2 regions of the Sinorhizobium sp. FG01 genome follow, and region 2 is predicted to be linked to the other one. Evidence: predicted binding sites of a transcription regulator. Region 2 holds the regulator's gene; the other holds the start of a gene.
The links. The regulator LexA, encoded in region 2, represses DNA repair genes until DNA is damaged. The targets are predictions, from matches to a motif close to TGTTCNNNNTGTGTTCNG.

Region 1 (7,779 bases), on a different contig from region 2:
ATGTACCGGAAAGCCGGTACCACTCGACGAAGAACACGGGACCCGGGCCGATGCAACTGTTTGTCGTCTATTCGCCGGCCGGCCCCGAGCGTGCGCTTCGCGGCCTGCCGGATTTCCGATTAATCCCGGCTGGTGCCTGAGGCGCGCGGCAACGGCTTTTAGGAGAAAACCGTGAACATCAGTCCAAGCGAAGCGCGGGCGGTGGAACCGCCTTTCGATGCGGCTAAACTCGACAGGCTTATGGAGGAGGCGGGCATCGACGTGCTGCTCGCCACCTCCAAGCACAATACGCAGTACCTGCTCGGTGGCTACAAGTTCATCTTCTTCGCCGCAATGGATGCGATCGGCCACAGCCGTTATCTGCCGATCGTCGTTTATGAGAAGGGCTCACCCGACCACTCAGCCTATGTTGGCAACCGCATGGAAGGGGGAGAACACCAGAACAAGCCCTTCTGGACACCCAACGTGCTTACGGCGACCTGGGGCACGCTCGATGCGGCAGAACTTGCCGTCGAGCACCTGGAGAAGATCGGCAAGGCGGGTGCTCGCATCGGCATCGAGCCGCCGTTCCTGCCTTCCGATGCGCGGGACCTGTTGGCTTCTCGCCTAGAAGAAGCGCGCTTCGTGGATGCGACGTATACGCTGGAGCGACTACGCGCAATCAAGACACCGCAGGAGCTTCAAAAACTCAAGCTTGCCTCCGAACTGATAACCGATTCCATGCTCGCTACCATCGCGGCGGCACGGGAGGGATCCACGAAGGGCGAGATCATCGAACGCCTCAGGCGGGAGGAGACCAATCGCGGGCTCCACTTCGAATATTGCCTGCTGACCCTCGGCGCCAGTCACAACCGCGCCGCCTCGCCGCAGGCGTGGGCGAAGGGCGAGGTGCTTTCAATCGATTCCGGTGGCAACTATCACGGCTATATCGGTGACCTTTGCCGCATGGGCGTTCTCGGCGAGCCCGATTCAGAGCTTGAGGACCTGCTGGCTGAAGTGGAGGCGATCCAGCAGGCCGCCTTCGCCAGGATCAGGGCCGGCGCTTTCGGCCGCGAGATGATCGCTGCGGCCGAAGCGGTTTTGAAAAGCTTGCCTTCGGCCTCTTTTACCGACTTCTTCTGCCACGGCATGGGTCTCATCAGCCACGAAGCACCCTTCCTGATGACCAACCACCCGGTCGCCTATGAAGGCGTGGACGCGGATCGGCCTCTGGAGGCAGGCATGGTCATTTCCGTCGAGACGACGATGCTTCACCCGAAGCGCGGTTTCATCAAGCTCGAGGATACGCTCGCCGTCACGAGTGACGGATACGAGATGTTCGGCAACAGAGGGCGCGGCTGGAATCACGGGGCGGCATAGCGGGCGGGCAACCTCCCGCGGCAAGACGAAGCCCGGCACGATCGTGTGCCGGGCTCGCAGTCTTATTTATTGTGGTAGATTTCGGTGCCGAGAACCTTAAGGCACTCCCGCATGAAGGCAGCAAGGGCCGTCCAGCCCTTTGCCGATACCATCGTGCCGTCGACATAGGCTTCGGTGGGGGAGAGGTCGATATAGGTGCCGCCGGCCAGCGTAACTTCCGGCTCGCAGGCGCCGAGAGCGCCGACCTTCCTGCCGCGCACGACACCGTCGACGGCAATCAGAATTTGCACGCCGTGGCAGATCGTAAAGATCGGCTTCTGCTTTTCGTGGAAGTGCCGCACGATCGCCTGCACGCGTTTGTCTGTGCGGATGTATTCCGGACCACGGCCGCCGGCGCAGTAAACGGCGTGATACTCGTCGAGTTGAGTTTCTGCTTCCGCGAATGTTTTGTTAATGACGACATTATGGCCGAGTTTCTCGGTGTAGGTCTGGTCGCCTTCGAAGTCGTGCAGGGACGTGCGCAGGATGTCGCCGGCCTTCTTGTCCGGGCAGACGATATGGACGGTATGACCGACGGCCTCCATGGCCTGCTGGAAGACGAAGATTTCGTATTCTTCGGTGAAATCACCGGTAAGCATGAGAATTTTCTTGCCTGGCATGTTTTCTCCTCCTCTGCCGCGGACGAACTTCTCATTCGACTGGATGGGTTGGTCTCTTGTTTCAGAGCGGCGTTAACCGCTTCTCTCCAGCTATCGGGGACCCCTCCCTCTGGGCTTCTTTGCCCTCTGCGTATATCATGGAGACATCAGAAGAGTCCTATGCGTTTCCGATCTAGAGTGCTGGATTGGATTCGGCGCTGTCGAGCTGAACATGACTTGAGTGCGCGTGCGTGATACGTCCGTACCTTTCGGCGCTCAAGACTGCAAGAATGACTGCACAAATCGATATGTTTTCCGACGATGTTGTCGCTCGACCCGAGAAGGCTGCGCGGGCGCTGCATCATAAGCGATCCACACCGCCGGCAGCGGTTGAAGAGGCAATGGCAGCCCATTTGATCTCTACAGGGCGGTATCGCATTCTGAGGAACTCGAACCCCGCCCGGTCATCACAAGCGTTCGGCCTGAATTTCCGCTGAAGGGCGTCATCCTCGACACCGAAACAACCCGGCTCAACCATCGCAAGGATGAGATCATCGAAATAGGGGCAATTGCCTTCACGTTTGACGAGCGTGGCAACATCGGCGACGTCACTGGCCTCTATGGTGGTTTGCGGCAGCCGAGCATTTCCATTCCTGGCGAAATCACCAGGCTGACAGGCATCACCGATGAGATGGTGGCCGGACAGCTCATCGACATGAGGGCATTGGGAACGCTAATCGCCCCGCCGACCTGGTCATCGCTCATAACGCGGGTTTGACCGCCCGTTTTGCGATGCTTTTTCGTCGACTTTTTCAGGCAAGGCATAGGCCTGTTCCAACTCCGAGATCGACTGGTCCTCACGTGGATTCGAGGGAGCGAAACTCGGCTAACTGCTTGGCCAGGCTCGCTTCTTTCATGATGGCCATGGAGCGGTCGACGACTGCTTTGCTCCGCTGGAAGCACTCGCTCGGGAAACAGCTTCCCACTCCACGACAGCATTTGCGGAGCTCTACAGCACAAGTCAGCGCTCACGGGTGCGCATTTTTGCCGAGAACAGCCCCTTCGACATGAAGGATCACCTCAAGGCCCGCGGTTACCGGTGGTCGGACGGGAGCGACGTGCGCCCGAAATCCTGGTGGATCGAGGTCAATGAACCGGAACTGGAAGGCGAACTGCGGTATCTCAGGTCCGAAATCTATCGATACCCTGAGGCAGACCCACCAACCAAGTACCTCACTGCTTTCGATCGGTTAGGGCCTGATGGCTGTAACGCATGTGTCCCAAAGACTGTTGCGGCTGATGCATACCTGCACGGCATAAACTCTGGCGGACGGCGCTTGTCGCAGTATGATCATTTTCATCGAAGCGATGCTCCCTCCCGCAACGCTTCGAATTTCAGACGGCCCACTCCTCCTCCCAGTAGGACGTCTGTTGGAACAGCGGCACTCCTCCTCCCAAGTCGCTGCTCGGTTCTTTTAGGAAAGCCTGCCGCACCTCCTCCCGCGGCAGGCTTTTTTATTTCGGGCCGATGCCCGTCAGAGTCCGAGGTCAAGTTGGGACTGTGATTGCGCATCACTGATTTCGGAGGCCGTCAGCGTTGAAAGCGCGACACCGAGCAGCCTCACAGGTCGCTTGAATGGATAGACGGTTGCCAAGAGGTCCGACGCCGCAGCAAGGATTTCAGGAATGCCCGCAAACGCTACTGACCCGGTCCGGCTCCGCGTCGCCAAGGTGAAGTCCGAGTATTTGATTTTCACGGTGACCGTCTTGCCGCTGATGCCTTGCGCCTCGCAATAGCGCCAGACCTTCTCTGCGAGCGGTTTCAGTTCCGCGGTCGCCAGATCGAGATCATTGATGTCCTCGACGAAGGTATCCTCCGCGCCCACGGACTTGCGGATCCGGTTGGGCTTCACCTGGCGCTCATCGATGCCGCGGGCGATGCCATAGAAATACGGACCCGACTTCCCGAAATGCTCCACCAGGAATTCAAGCGTCTTCTCCTTGAGATCGAGTCCGGTCTCGATGCCATATTTCCGCATGCGCTCCGCAGTCGCCGGCCCGACCCCATGGAATTTCTTGACGGGGAGGGCCTCGACGAAGGCCGGTCCGTTCTTCGGCGTGATCACTGCCTGGCCGTTGGGTTTGTTGAGGTCGCTTGCCATCTTGGCGAGGAACTTGTTGTAGGAGATGCCGGCCGACGCGTTGAGGCCGGTGACGGCCTTGATCTTGGCACGGATCTCCAGCGCGATCTCGGTGGCGATGTCCATGCCTTTCAGGTTCTCGGTAACATCAAGATAAGCCTCGTCAAGCGATAGCGGCTCGATCATCGGCGTGTATTCCGCAAAGATCTCCCGTATCTGCTGGGACACCGCCTTGTAGACGTCGAAGCGCGGCGGCACGAAAATCAGGTCCGGGCACTTTCGCTTGGCGGTGACCGACGGCATTGCCGAATGAACGCCATAGGCGCGCGCCTCGTAGCTCGCCGCAGCGACCACGCCACGCGCGGCGGAGCCTCCGACGGCTATAGGCTTTCCGCGTAAATCGGGGTTATCGCGCTGCTCGACCGACGCATAAAAAGCATCCAGGTCCACATGGACGATTTTGCGAATGGGGGTGGGGCTTATGTCGTTCATGACGGCTTCAGCGATGGCGAGGGGATCGGCGCATTACCGGAGGATCTGCGCCGAAACAAATAGGGAACATACCAGCCTTTACCGCGATATCAACTGTTCGACCGACCTGACCCACGCGCGCCCCGCGAAACTACGGACCGCCGGCCGCGTTGTCATCTGTGAACATCGACGATCGGGAGGCAGACGCCGGCGCCGCTCCTCGTACGACTGGAAGGGTCCGCGAAACCAATGGCTGACAATCTTTCGAAATACCGCGCCAAACGCGATTTCAAGAAGACCAGCGAACCGAGCGGTAAGGCGCAGGTCAAGCCATCGAACCGCCGCCGCTTCGTGATCCAGAAGCACGACGCCACGCGGCTTCACTATGACCTCAGGCTCGAGCTCGACGGCGTGTTCAAATCCTGGGCAGTGACCAGGGGGCCATCGCTCGATCCTAGTGACAAGCGGCTCGCTGTCGAGATCGAGGATCACCCGCTCGACTACGGCGACTTCGAAGGCACGATCCCCAAGGGTCAATATGGCGGCGGCACGGTCATGCTATGGGATCGCGGCTACTGGGAGCCGGAGGGTAGGAAGTCACCTGAAGAGGCCCTGAGGAAGGGCGACTTCAAGTTCACGCTTCTTGGCAAGCGGCTGCATGGCAGCTTCGTCCTAGTTCGGATGCGCAACGATCGCGATGGCGGCAAACGGACCAACTGGCTGCTGATCAAGCATCGTGACGAACATTCGGTTGAGGAGAACGGCGCGGCGATCCTCGAGGAGAACGCGACTTCCGTCGCCTCCGGCCGCGGCATGGAGCAGATCGCGGAAGGCAAGGGCCGCAAGCCACGACCGTTCATGATGGCGAATGCGGATGTAGAAGCGGATGCCGTCTGGGACAGCAAGCACGGTCTGGCGGCTGACGAGCGCAAGAAGAGATCGCGCAAGAATATCGCGACTTCCACGACAGTCGACCTGCCGGGCTTCGTCGCGCCGCAGCTCTGCGAGACGCTTGCGCGGCCGCCGGCCGGCGACGACTGGCTGCATGAGATCAAGTTCGACGGTTATCGGATCCAGATGCGCGTCGCCCAGGGCAAGGTGACGCTGAAGACGCGCAAGGGTCTCGACTGGACCGCGAAATATCCAGAGATCGCCGATGCTGCATCCGAATTGCCCGATTGCATCATCGATGGCGAAATCTGCGCCCTGGACGACAATGGTGCACCCGATTTCGCAGCACTCCAGGCCGCGCTCTCGGAAGGCAAGACCGCTAACCTTGTCTACTTCGCCTTCGACCTGCTCTTCGGTGGCGGCGAGGACTTGAGGTCGATGCGATTGATCGAGCGGAAGAAGCGGCTCGAAGACTTCCTCGCTGCCGGGAGCGATGATCCGCATATCCGCTACGTCGAACACTTCGAATCCGGCGGTGACGCGGTGCTGCGCTCCGCCTGCAAGCTGTCGCTCGAAGGTATCGTCTCCAAGCAGATGGATGCGCCCTATCAGTCGGGCCGCACCGATACCTGGGCAAAGTCGAAATGCCGGGCTGGTCATGAGGTGGTGATCGGTGGCTATGCCAGGACCAACGGCAAGTTTCGATCTCTTCTGGTCGGCGTTCACCGCGGCGATCACTTCGTCTACGTCGGCCGGGTCGGCACGGGCTTCGGCGCCGCGAAGGTCGAGCGGTTCGTCCCCAAGCTGAAGGCGTTGGAAACATCGAAGTCACCCTTCACCGGGATCGGTGCGCCGAAAAAGGAGAAGGAAGTCACCTGGCTGAAACCGGAGCTCGTTGCCGAGATCGAGTTCGCCGACTGGACGGCCGACGGCCTAGTTCGTCAGGCAGCCTTCAAGGGTCTGCGCGAAGACAAGCCAGCCGCGGAGGTCGACACCGAACGGCCGGCAACACCCACCAAGACAGACACACCCGAGCCGGCGCCGAGCGCAAAGACGAGGGCTGTCCGCCGCAAAGGCGCGAAGGCAGAGGTGATGGGCGTCCTCATCTCCAGTCCCGACAAGGCGCTCTGGTCGGACGCCGGCGATGGCGAACCGGTCACAAAGGAGGACCTTGCCCGCTATCATGAAGCTGTCGGCACCTGGCTCATCGAGCATATCAGGGGCAGGCCCTGCTCGATCATTCGGGCGCCGGACGGCATTGGCGGCGAGCAATTTTTTCAGCGACATGCGATGCCCGGCACGTCCAACCTGCTCGAGCTGGTGAAAGTCTTCGGCGACAAGAAGCCCTACCTTCAGATCGACCGGATCGAGGGGCTCGCGGCGATCGCCCAGATCGGCGGTATCGAATTGCATCCGTGGAACTGCGAGCCCGGCAAGCCGGAAGTGCCTGGTCGTCTGGTGTTCGATCTCGATCCTGGTCCCGACGTCCCGTTTGCTGCTGTGACCGCGGCCGCGCGCGAGATGCGCGTTCGCCTCGACGCGCTCGGCCTCGTCAGCTTCTGCAAAACCACAGGCGGCAAGGGATTGCATGTCGTCACGCCATTCACTGTGAATAAGCGCAAGCCTCTGTCGTGGACGGAGGCCAAGGGTTTCGCGCATGACGTTTGCGAGCAAATGGCGCGCGATAATCCCGATCTTTATCTCATCAAGATGAGCAAGAGCCTCAGGAGTGGGAGGATCTTTCTCGACTATCTCCGCAACGATCGCATGGCGACCGCCGTGGCGCCGCTGTCGCCGCGCGCGCGGCCCGGCGCCACTGTCTCGATGCCGCTCAACTGGACACAGGTGAAGTCCGATCTCGACCCGAAGCGCTTTACCGTTCGCACCGTGCCTGCGCTGCTTGCGAAAACCACTGCCTGGCAGGACTATTGTGATGGCGAGCGGCCGCTCGAACAGGCGATCAAGCGCCTTGGAAAATCCAGACGGGCCGCGTGAGCACTAGGTGCCGCCCGGGTCATGACCGATGGATGAAGAAACGAAAGACCAGCCTTCCAGGCCCGCCCGTGTGGGTGCGACGACCGACCTGCCGCATGACCGAATAACGGTGGCACGGTTTCGGGAGGCGTTCCCGCGGGCGCGCTGGAGCGACAGGCTGAATGCCTGGTTCGTTCCGGGCCGCACCGCCGAAAAGCGCATCAGCCGCTGGCTGGCCGAGATGGAGGCGGAGGCCGATAGATTCGCTGATGAGAAGGGCAGGGACGCGTTCGCCTTCGATCCGA
Region 2 (7,779 bases):
AATTTGACGGGCGGCAAGCGGAGAACGGGGACAGGATCTGCCGTCGGAGAGGCAACGGGTTCGGACCTGCCGAGCCTTCCGGGAAGGAAAGCTTCCTGAACGACGTGCGAGGACGAAATGATGACTGCATTTACCGCCCGCCCCGAGCATGGATGGGCATGGGTAACCGGGGCAAGTTCCGGAATAGGGCGCGCCGTTGCGCTTCGACTGGTGGGGGAAGGCTATTCGGTCGTCGTCACGGCGCGCAGTCACGAGAAGCTCGTCGCTCTTCAGCATGAGGTCGACGGACCGGGCAAGATCGTCGTTCTCGACGGCGACGTCACCGACCCGCGCGACATGGAGCGGTTGCTGACGGCGATCGAATATGAGCATGGCCGGGTGGCATTGGCGATCCTCAATGCCGGCGTAGCCATACCCGTGCGCGGAGACGACCTCCATCTCGAGGCATTCGACAAGAGCTTCGCGGTCAATCTGCACGGCGTCGTCAACTGTCTCGTGCCCCTGGTTGAGCACATGAAGGCGAACGGCCATGGCCAGATCGCCATCATGTCGTCGGTGGCCGGCTATGGCGGACTGCCGATGAGCGCCGCCTATGGCGCCACCAAGGCGGCCCTCATCAACATGACCGAGAGCCTGAAATTCGACCTCGACCGGATCGGCATCAGGCTGCAACTGATCTGTCCAGGCTTCATCGCGACGCGTGGCTCGGTGAAGAACAACCTGTCGCGCCCGGCCCCCCTTGTCAGCGCCGACGAGGCGGCGGAATGGATTTGCACGGGTCTGAAGTCGAGACATTTCGAGATCACCTTCCCGAAACGCTTCACCTATGCCGTCAAGTTGCTGCGGCTCCTGCCCTACGGCGCCTATTTCGCGCTTGTCGACTGGCTCGTGTCCGGGCCCGGCCCGCATGGTACAGCTCCGAAGCACAAGCAGTCGGCATCCGACAAGCGGCCGCGTCAGGCGGTGTGAAGCACGAGCACTGCGCCGAAGACGAGGATCAGGCCAACCCAGCCGATCGGCTTGAGCTTCTCTCCGAACAAGAGGCGGCCGGAGATCGCCGTGCCGAAAATTCCGGTGCCGCCCAGCACGGCATAGGCGATCGCAAGCTCCATGCCTTTCACCGCCTCGGCGAGCAAGGCGAACGCGGCGAGCACCAGCAGGATCGAAAGCACGCCCCATCCGCGTTTGACGAAGCCATCCGACTTCGACGAAGCGAGATTTGCCGCGACATCGAGCAGGCCGGCCATGAACGCGAAGGCGAAGGAGAGACCGGAGGCCGTCACGGCGCGGCTTCCTCGCCGATGTCGTCGTCGTGAGCCTTGCCCGCATTGACAAGCAGGATGCCGAGCACTGCCATGGAAAGCCCGACCACTTCGCGGCCGCTCAGTACATGGCCGAAGATGAAGACAGAGACGAGGGTGATGAGCGCCACGCCCGAGCCTTCCCAGATGGCATAGGCCACGCCAACCGGTACTGTCTTCACGGCCCTTGCGAGAAACACGTAGGAGAGGGCGATCGAGGCATACATGACCGCGTGGCCGATATAGGCGCACGAGGCCGAGGAGGCCTTCATGACGGTGAGACCGACCACTTCGGTCGCAATCGCGAGCGCCAGGAAAAGCCACGCCAAGCGCATGAAGCACCTTCATGTAAGGTCGAGTAAGGACGACAAATGAAAAGAGCCATTCGGGCGCACGCCGCGAATGGCTCTTTCGAAACTGGCTCCCCGGGCCGGATTCGAACCGGCGACCTATCGATTAACAGTCGAGTGCTCTACCGCTGAGCTACCAGGGATCATCTGCGCCGCAGAAGTGAGGCTGCTAATACAAATGCTTTTCCGATTTGCCAAGCGATTTTTCAAAAAAAATCTTGGGCCGCGGTTGTCACCCTGTGGAGAAGGCACCAACTGTTGGGGAGTTGGATTAAAGAGGCATAATGGCGAACGGCGGCAAGAAGAGATATTTCGGCATCGATCCGCAAACACGTCAAATCGTGCTCGGCAACTGGCGAATTCGGCTGCCCGACTCGCCGGCCCTGCGCATCTTGATCGGGTCGCTGCTCGTCGTCTGTGGCCTGCTCGGTTTTCTGCCGGTTCTCGGTTTCTGGATGGTCCCGCTCGGCCTGCTCGTATTGTCGCATGACATCCCTGCAGTGCGCCGCGCCCGCCGGAAGCTCGCCGTCTGGTGGGCGCGTCGGCGCGGCACTGAGAACTCCGGGAAGTAGGCCGGGCACAGGCCTGCAGTTCCTCCCACGGGGAGGACGGCCGGAAGGTTGCTTTCACCCGTCGCTCCCTGTCACAGTGGCAAGACTGCAACTACCGCATACTATGTACGGTAGAGATAGCGCCGCCAAGCACGCCGCTCTTGAACTTTTCCCCCAGACACAGTTTTTTTACAAAACTGTCACAATCCGGGGTTCAGAAAATGTTCGACGACAGGATCGAACTTTCCGACTGGCGTGAATGCGCTGCCGGCCATCAGCGCAGCATTTTCGAGAATCGTCTCCATCCGAGTGTTCTCATCAAGGTTCTGAAGCTGGGATCCAGAGAAGCAAGCGGCACACGCCAGTCAAAGAGGGCGTTTGCATTCCTCAACCAATTCAAACGTTTCGGGGCCTATCGAACGTTTCGGCGTGAAGTCGACGAATTCCTTGAGCAGGCGAGAAAGTTCTCCCTCGCGGACGCCATCGAACTGCCGATACCGAAGATATTCGGCTTCGCCCAGACCGAGTACGGCCTGGGGCTCGTGGTGGAAAAAATAACCAGACGCGATGGGAAGCTCGCGCCCACCCTCGCTCAGTTGGCGTTTTCGGGGCAGCTCACCGCCAGGCATCTCACGATGATCGACGAAATCTTCGAACGGTTTCGCCGCCTGCACATCGTCATGATGGATGTAAATCCCGGCAATTTCGTCGTTACCGATCGCCGCGGTTACGATGAACTCATCTGCGTCGATGGGACGGGAGAGAAGAGTTTCTTACGCATTTTCGCTCTCTGTCGCCGTGCGAACGACATCAAGCTCAGACGGATGCGTTCGAAGCTGCTGACGAAGCTGGCGAGAATATTGGAGCATCCAGCCGCGATAGACGGAGAACAATCTGTCCACGCCGCACTGATGCGGCATTCAAAGCCGACCGGCCGCTATCTGCGCTTGTCAACTGCCTCGCCGCATCCGGCGCTCTTGGCGGCGGTCTTGTCGAGCGTACCGGTCTAATCGCCTCAACAGCTAAAGCTCCGGGGCAGGTTCGCGCCAAGCTTATATGCCTCGGCAGGCGAAAAATGCCTCGATTCAACTTTGGGTCGCCGATCGACGGGCTATAAACATCGACCTGAGCTGTGGGAAAACCCTGGAGCAGATTGCTACCAGCCAAGGGCGTGGCACCGGATCGAGCACCTGATCTCGTGACGTAGAATCGGCAATTAGATGTGTAATGGAGGCCTCGCCCGGAATTGAACCGGGGTACAAGGATTTGCAGTCCTCTGCGTCACCACTCCGCCACGAGGCCTCTCGTGCTCGTAAAATCGAGCGATGGCGGGCGTTTAAAACGAATCCATGTGGAGCGCAAGAGGGAGACGTTCAAAAAAGACGCCCACAAACAGCTTTGAACAGGCCGGAATACGAGAGCGCTTCTTGCCGGTGGCATGGCGGACGCCGAGACCAATAAACGCCGGCCGCAGTAAGCGAGATCACGGAAGGCAAAGAGAACAGTTCTGTCGTCGCGACCGCGCGAAACGACCGCACACAGGATCGGCACAGGAACCCAAATCGGCCTAGTGATAGCGCCGGATCAGACCGACGAGTTTGCCCTGAATTTTCACGCGGTCGGGTCCGAAGATGCGCGTTTCGTAAGCCGGATTCGCCGCTTCCAGTGCGATCGATGCGCCCTTGCGGCGGAATCGCTTCAAGGTTGCCTCCTCGTCGTCGATCAGGGCGACGACGATGTCGCCCGGGCTGGCGGTGCTGGCGTTGCGGATGATCACCGTGTCGCCATCGAGAATGCCCGCCTCGATCATCGAATCGCCCTTGATTTCGAGGGCGTAGTGCTCGCCGCTGCCGATCATCTCGACCGGCACGGAAATCTCGTGCGTATTGTTCTGAATGGCCGAAATCGGCACGCCGGCGGCGATCCGGCCCATGACCGGCACTGTTATAGACGCGCTCTCGACCGGCGGCGTTGGCGCCGGCTTCGGTGCCGGGGGCTTGCCGAGGCTGCCCTCGATGACGCTCGGCGAGAAGCCGCGCCGCGGCTGGGCTGGGCTCGAATAGGCTTCCGGCAGCTTGATGACCTCGAGCGCTCGGGCCCGATTGGGTAGCCGGCGAATGAAACCGCGTTCTTCCAGCGCAGTGATCAGCCGGTGGATGCCCGATTTCGACGCAAGATCGAGCGCATCTTTCATCTCGTCGAAGGAGGGCGGGACCCCGGATTCCTTCATCCGTTCATGAATGAACAGAAGCAATTCCTGTTGCTTGCGGGTCAGCATGCGCGTCACTCCAGATTCGCGAAACAAATCAAGAACAGAAACTATCCGTTCCATATGTGTTCCGCAAGCACTTAATATTCCGTGAACTCATGCGTCGAGGCGCGTCCGCTATCAGGGCGGCACGGACGGTTTGCGGGTTTCGATGGTGGTGAAGACTTGCGTGCGGCAAGCGTCACACATAGGCGAGCGTTTGCTCACCTTTGACGACGCTGTGCATCGTCTTGACAAGCCGTCCTAGTAGGCGAGGCGCAGCCCGCCGGGGCTAAGAACGTCGAAGTCGGGTTCAGGGTAGGGGCCGTACCACTGGGTGTAGGTCGTGTTGCCCGTAGCGCCTGTCGTGGCGCATCCTGAAAGTGTGAGAAGAGCGATTAAGGCGGCGGCGATCAGAGATTTGAGAGGCATGGTAGTCCCCACTTGCGGGAGTTGCCGATATGCAATGATGCCAGGTGCTAAGTCTCTCTCAAATCAGGCTCTTTGGCAAGCGAGGGGCAAGGCGGGAAGACGGCACATCGGGTGGAAAACACCGCTCCCTCTGACTTCGGGTCGCTCGCTTCTTAACGGAATTCGCGTTCGCAATGGGTCTGCTGCGAACACAGTCTGAAGTGGTGGTCGTCCGAGGGTGACGAGCCACGTCGGATCGGCCCGCTACAGAGATGTCGCTGATGTCTTAGCGATGTTCTGTTACCTATGTCTCCGGGTCGGACAAAGGTCGTTTGGTGGAGTCGAAGGGAGTCGAACCCTCGACCTCCGCAGTGCGATTGCGGCGCTCTCCCAACTGAGCTACGACCCCAGCCGTTCACCTATATAGGCGGATTTGAGCGCCCGCGCCAGTCCCTCCCGGCGTCTCGCGTGGGGAGGATCGGGGCCGTCGTGGATGTCACTCGAGGAGAATTTGCTTGAGCGTCGCGGCGTCCTCGATGAAGGCGGCGGGATCGTCATTGGCGACGAATTCCAGCATTGCAAAGCGTCGCCCGGTCCAGCGCGATGCGGGGAGGGCCGTGAGGACGCTTCGCCAATAGTCGGATGCCGATGCCAGGGGAAAACGGTTGCGATTTCGATCCCAGGCGAAGACGTGGACATGAGATACATGCTGACCGATGCGGGCGACCTCTGCGAGCGCCTCGCCGAGCTCCAGCCCGGGCCGCGGCTGCCAATAGAGATAAACATTGTCGTGGGCGATCGCGTCGATCAGGCGGCTTGCCGAGTCGGTCGTGTCCGTCAGCGATTGCGGGTGATATTCCAGCGAGACGGTCACGCGGTGGCGCGCGGCTTCGGCGCCCATGTCGCGGATCGCCTTTGCGGCATCACGTCTTTCGCCTGCGCTGTAGTCCTTTGAATCGCGCCGGCGGGTGCCTGGCCAGATGCGGATATTCGAGGCACCGAGTGCAATCGCGCTCTCGAGCGCACGCCTGAATTCGATGAGGTCGTCAGTCGGTGGCGCGACATAGGATCCGTAGGATGTCGTCAGTTCGGCCCTTGCGCTGAGGAGCCCGACGATCCGGGCGTTGGACGTGTCGCCCGGAGCAATATGAGCGTCGCCTGCCCATTCGATCGCCGCAAGACCGGCGCTCCGGGCTAAGCCGACGATTTTTTCCGGAGGCAAGCTCCTGAAGGTGACGGTGCAGAGCCCCGGTTCGAAATCGCTCATGCAATGCGCTCCAGGTCGTGCTTGCGGACTTCGAACAGCAGCTGCCGGCCTTCCAGAAAGCGCTCGATTTCGTCGACGGCCATTTCGCCGAGTCGCGTCCTCTCAAGTCCGATGGCGCCGGCAATGTGCGGCGTTAGGAAGACGTTCGGCAAATCATAGAAAGGCGACGTTCCTTCCGGCACCTCGGGATCCGTCACGTCGATGACGGCATTGATTGCGCCCGTCTTCAGCCGGTCTATCAGTGCGGCCTCGTCCACGAGCGCACCCCGCGCCGTATTGATCAGTGTCGCACCGTTCTTCATCAGGGACAGCCGCCGCCCGTCGATCATGTGCTGGGTCTCGGGCAGAGAAGGCGCATGCAGCGAGACTATATCCGAATGCGCCATCAGCGTCTCGAGATCGGCTTTTTCGACACCGATAGCCGAAGCGCTTTCTTCCCCGACCAAGGGATCGTAGAGCAGCACCCGATAATCGAAGGGGCGAAGCAGGTCGATCACCCGCCTTCCGATCCGCGAGGCGCCAACGATGCCGATGGTGCGGCGGTAGTTTCCAATAGCCTGCCCCTGCAGCAGCTGGATGCGCTGACGCCCTCTGTCGGCGGCATAAAGGTCGCGGAAGCGAAAAACGTGCTTGCCCGAAAAAATGATTGCCGCCAGCGTGAACTCCGCGACCGGCACGGCGTTGGCTTCGGCCGCATGGCTGACGGTGATTCCTGCATCGAACACGGACAAATCGATCAGGTCCTTGACCGTTCCTGCCGCATGGACGATGAGCCGAAGGCGAGGGGCCGATCGAAGGGCGTTCGCATCGAAGCTCGGGGCGCCCCAGCCGGTCACCAGGATCTCCGCTTCGGCGAGCAAGCGGCTTCCCCGGCCGTCGCCGAAAACGGTCATGGGTTGCCGATCGAGTATGCGAGCGAGACGGTCTATGCGTGCGAAAAGTTCCGGTGTGAGTACGTGTTCCGTCCTTTCGGGCTGCATCGCGAAGGCAATCGCCGGGGGGGTCATGACATGCGTCCCGGCGCTTGCATGGCGCTGACCCTTACGCCCTCTTCGGCGACGGTGCGCAGTTCGGCGATCTTGGGGACAGCGGGCGGACCTTCCCAATCGCCCGACACGGCCGAGATGTCGCGAACGGCCAGCACGGCGCAGCGGAGAATAGTCTCACCGGCGGGGATCGTGCCGCGCAATTGCGGCACCAGGGTCTTTGCGGCGATGAGATTGGTATTGGGCGCCGCCTTCTGTGCCAGACCTTGGCGCGTGACTGTCGAGCCGAGGTCGTGGATTCCGCTGAAGTCCTCTTTGCCGATGGCATAGGCCCAACCCGCCTGTGCGGAAAGTGTATCGGCTTCGAAGTCCCGTCTGGCAATGGCAAAGCCGCCCTCGGCAGTTTCAAGCGGCCGCGGCGTCGTGATCCTGTGCACCCGGACATGCCAGGGCGTGGCCGGCAGCAGCCAGGTCTCGACGGAGACGTCCGGCCAGGGCGACCACCTCGCAAAGAGCACGTTACCGGCAAGCCGTGCTTCCTCGTTCGCCTCGCGCACACGGTAGTGAATGCCGTCGTCGCTGAAGGCCAGCATCGAATCGAAGGAGCCTCCGCTGAAGGCCCGCTCGTCGCTCTCGACGCTGAAGCCGTAACGCGTCGAGTAGGC

Region 1: dinB (DNA polymerase IV) is a predicted target of LexA. The motif match lies at 4,682-4,699, and genes of this name have one in related genera.

Annotation. Positions count from the first base shown of each region.
Region 1 is NZ_NWTB01000006.1:50,014-57,792, forward strand. Features, by position in the region: gene CO656_RS10550 (cupin domain-containing protein) at 1-140, shown strand, start outside; gene CO656_RS10555 (Xaa-Pro peptidase family protein) at 172-1,359, shown strand; gene CO656_RS10560 (DJ-1/PfpI family protein) at 1,422-2,018, opposite strand; partial or broken gene CO656_RS10565 (3'-5' exonuclease) at 2,288-3,247, shown strand; gene dinB (DNA polymerase IV) at 3,533-4,630, opposite strand; gene ligD (DNA ligase D) at 4,859-7,495, shown strand; gene CO656_RS10580 (hypothetical protein) at 7,524-7,779, shown strand, end outside.
Region 2 is NZ_NWTB01000003.1:84,356-92,134, forward strand. Features, by position in the region: gene CO656_RS03120 (SDR family NAD(P)-dependent oxidoreductase) at 121-969, shown strand; gene CO656_RS03125 (SMR family transporter) at 957-1,283, opposite strand; gene CO656_RS03130 (SMR family transporter) at 1,280-1,636, opposite strand; tRNA gene CO656_RS03135 (tRNA-Asn) at 1,720-1,794, opposite strand; gene CO656_RS03140 (hypothetical protein) at 1,936-2,223, shown strand; gene CO656_RS03145 (YrbL family protein) at 2,424-3,212, shown strand; tRNA gene CO656_RS03150 (tRNA-Cys) at 3,431-3,504, opposite strand; gene lexA (transcriptional repressor LexA) at 3,770-4,480, opposite strand; gene CO656_RS30105 (hypothetical protein) at 4,715-4,882, opposite strand; tRNA gene CO656_RS03165 (tRNA-Ala) at 5,195-5,270, opposite strand; gene CO656_RS03170 (sugar phosphate isomerase/epimerase) at 5,358-6,128, opposite strand; gene CO656_RS03175 (hydroxyacid dehydrogenase) at 6,125-7,135, opposite strand; gene CO656_RS03180 (DUF2264 domain-containing protein) at 7,132-7,779, opposite strand, start outside.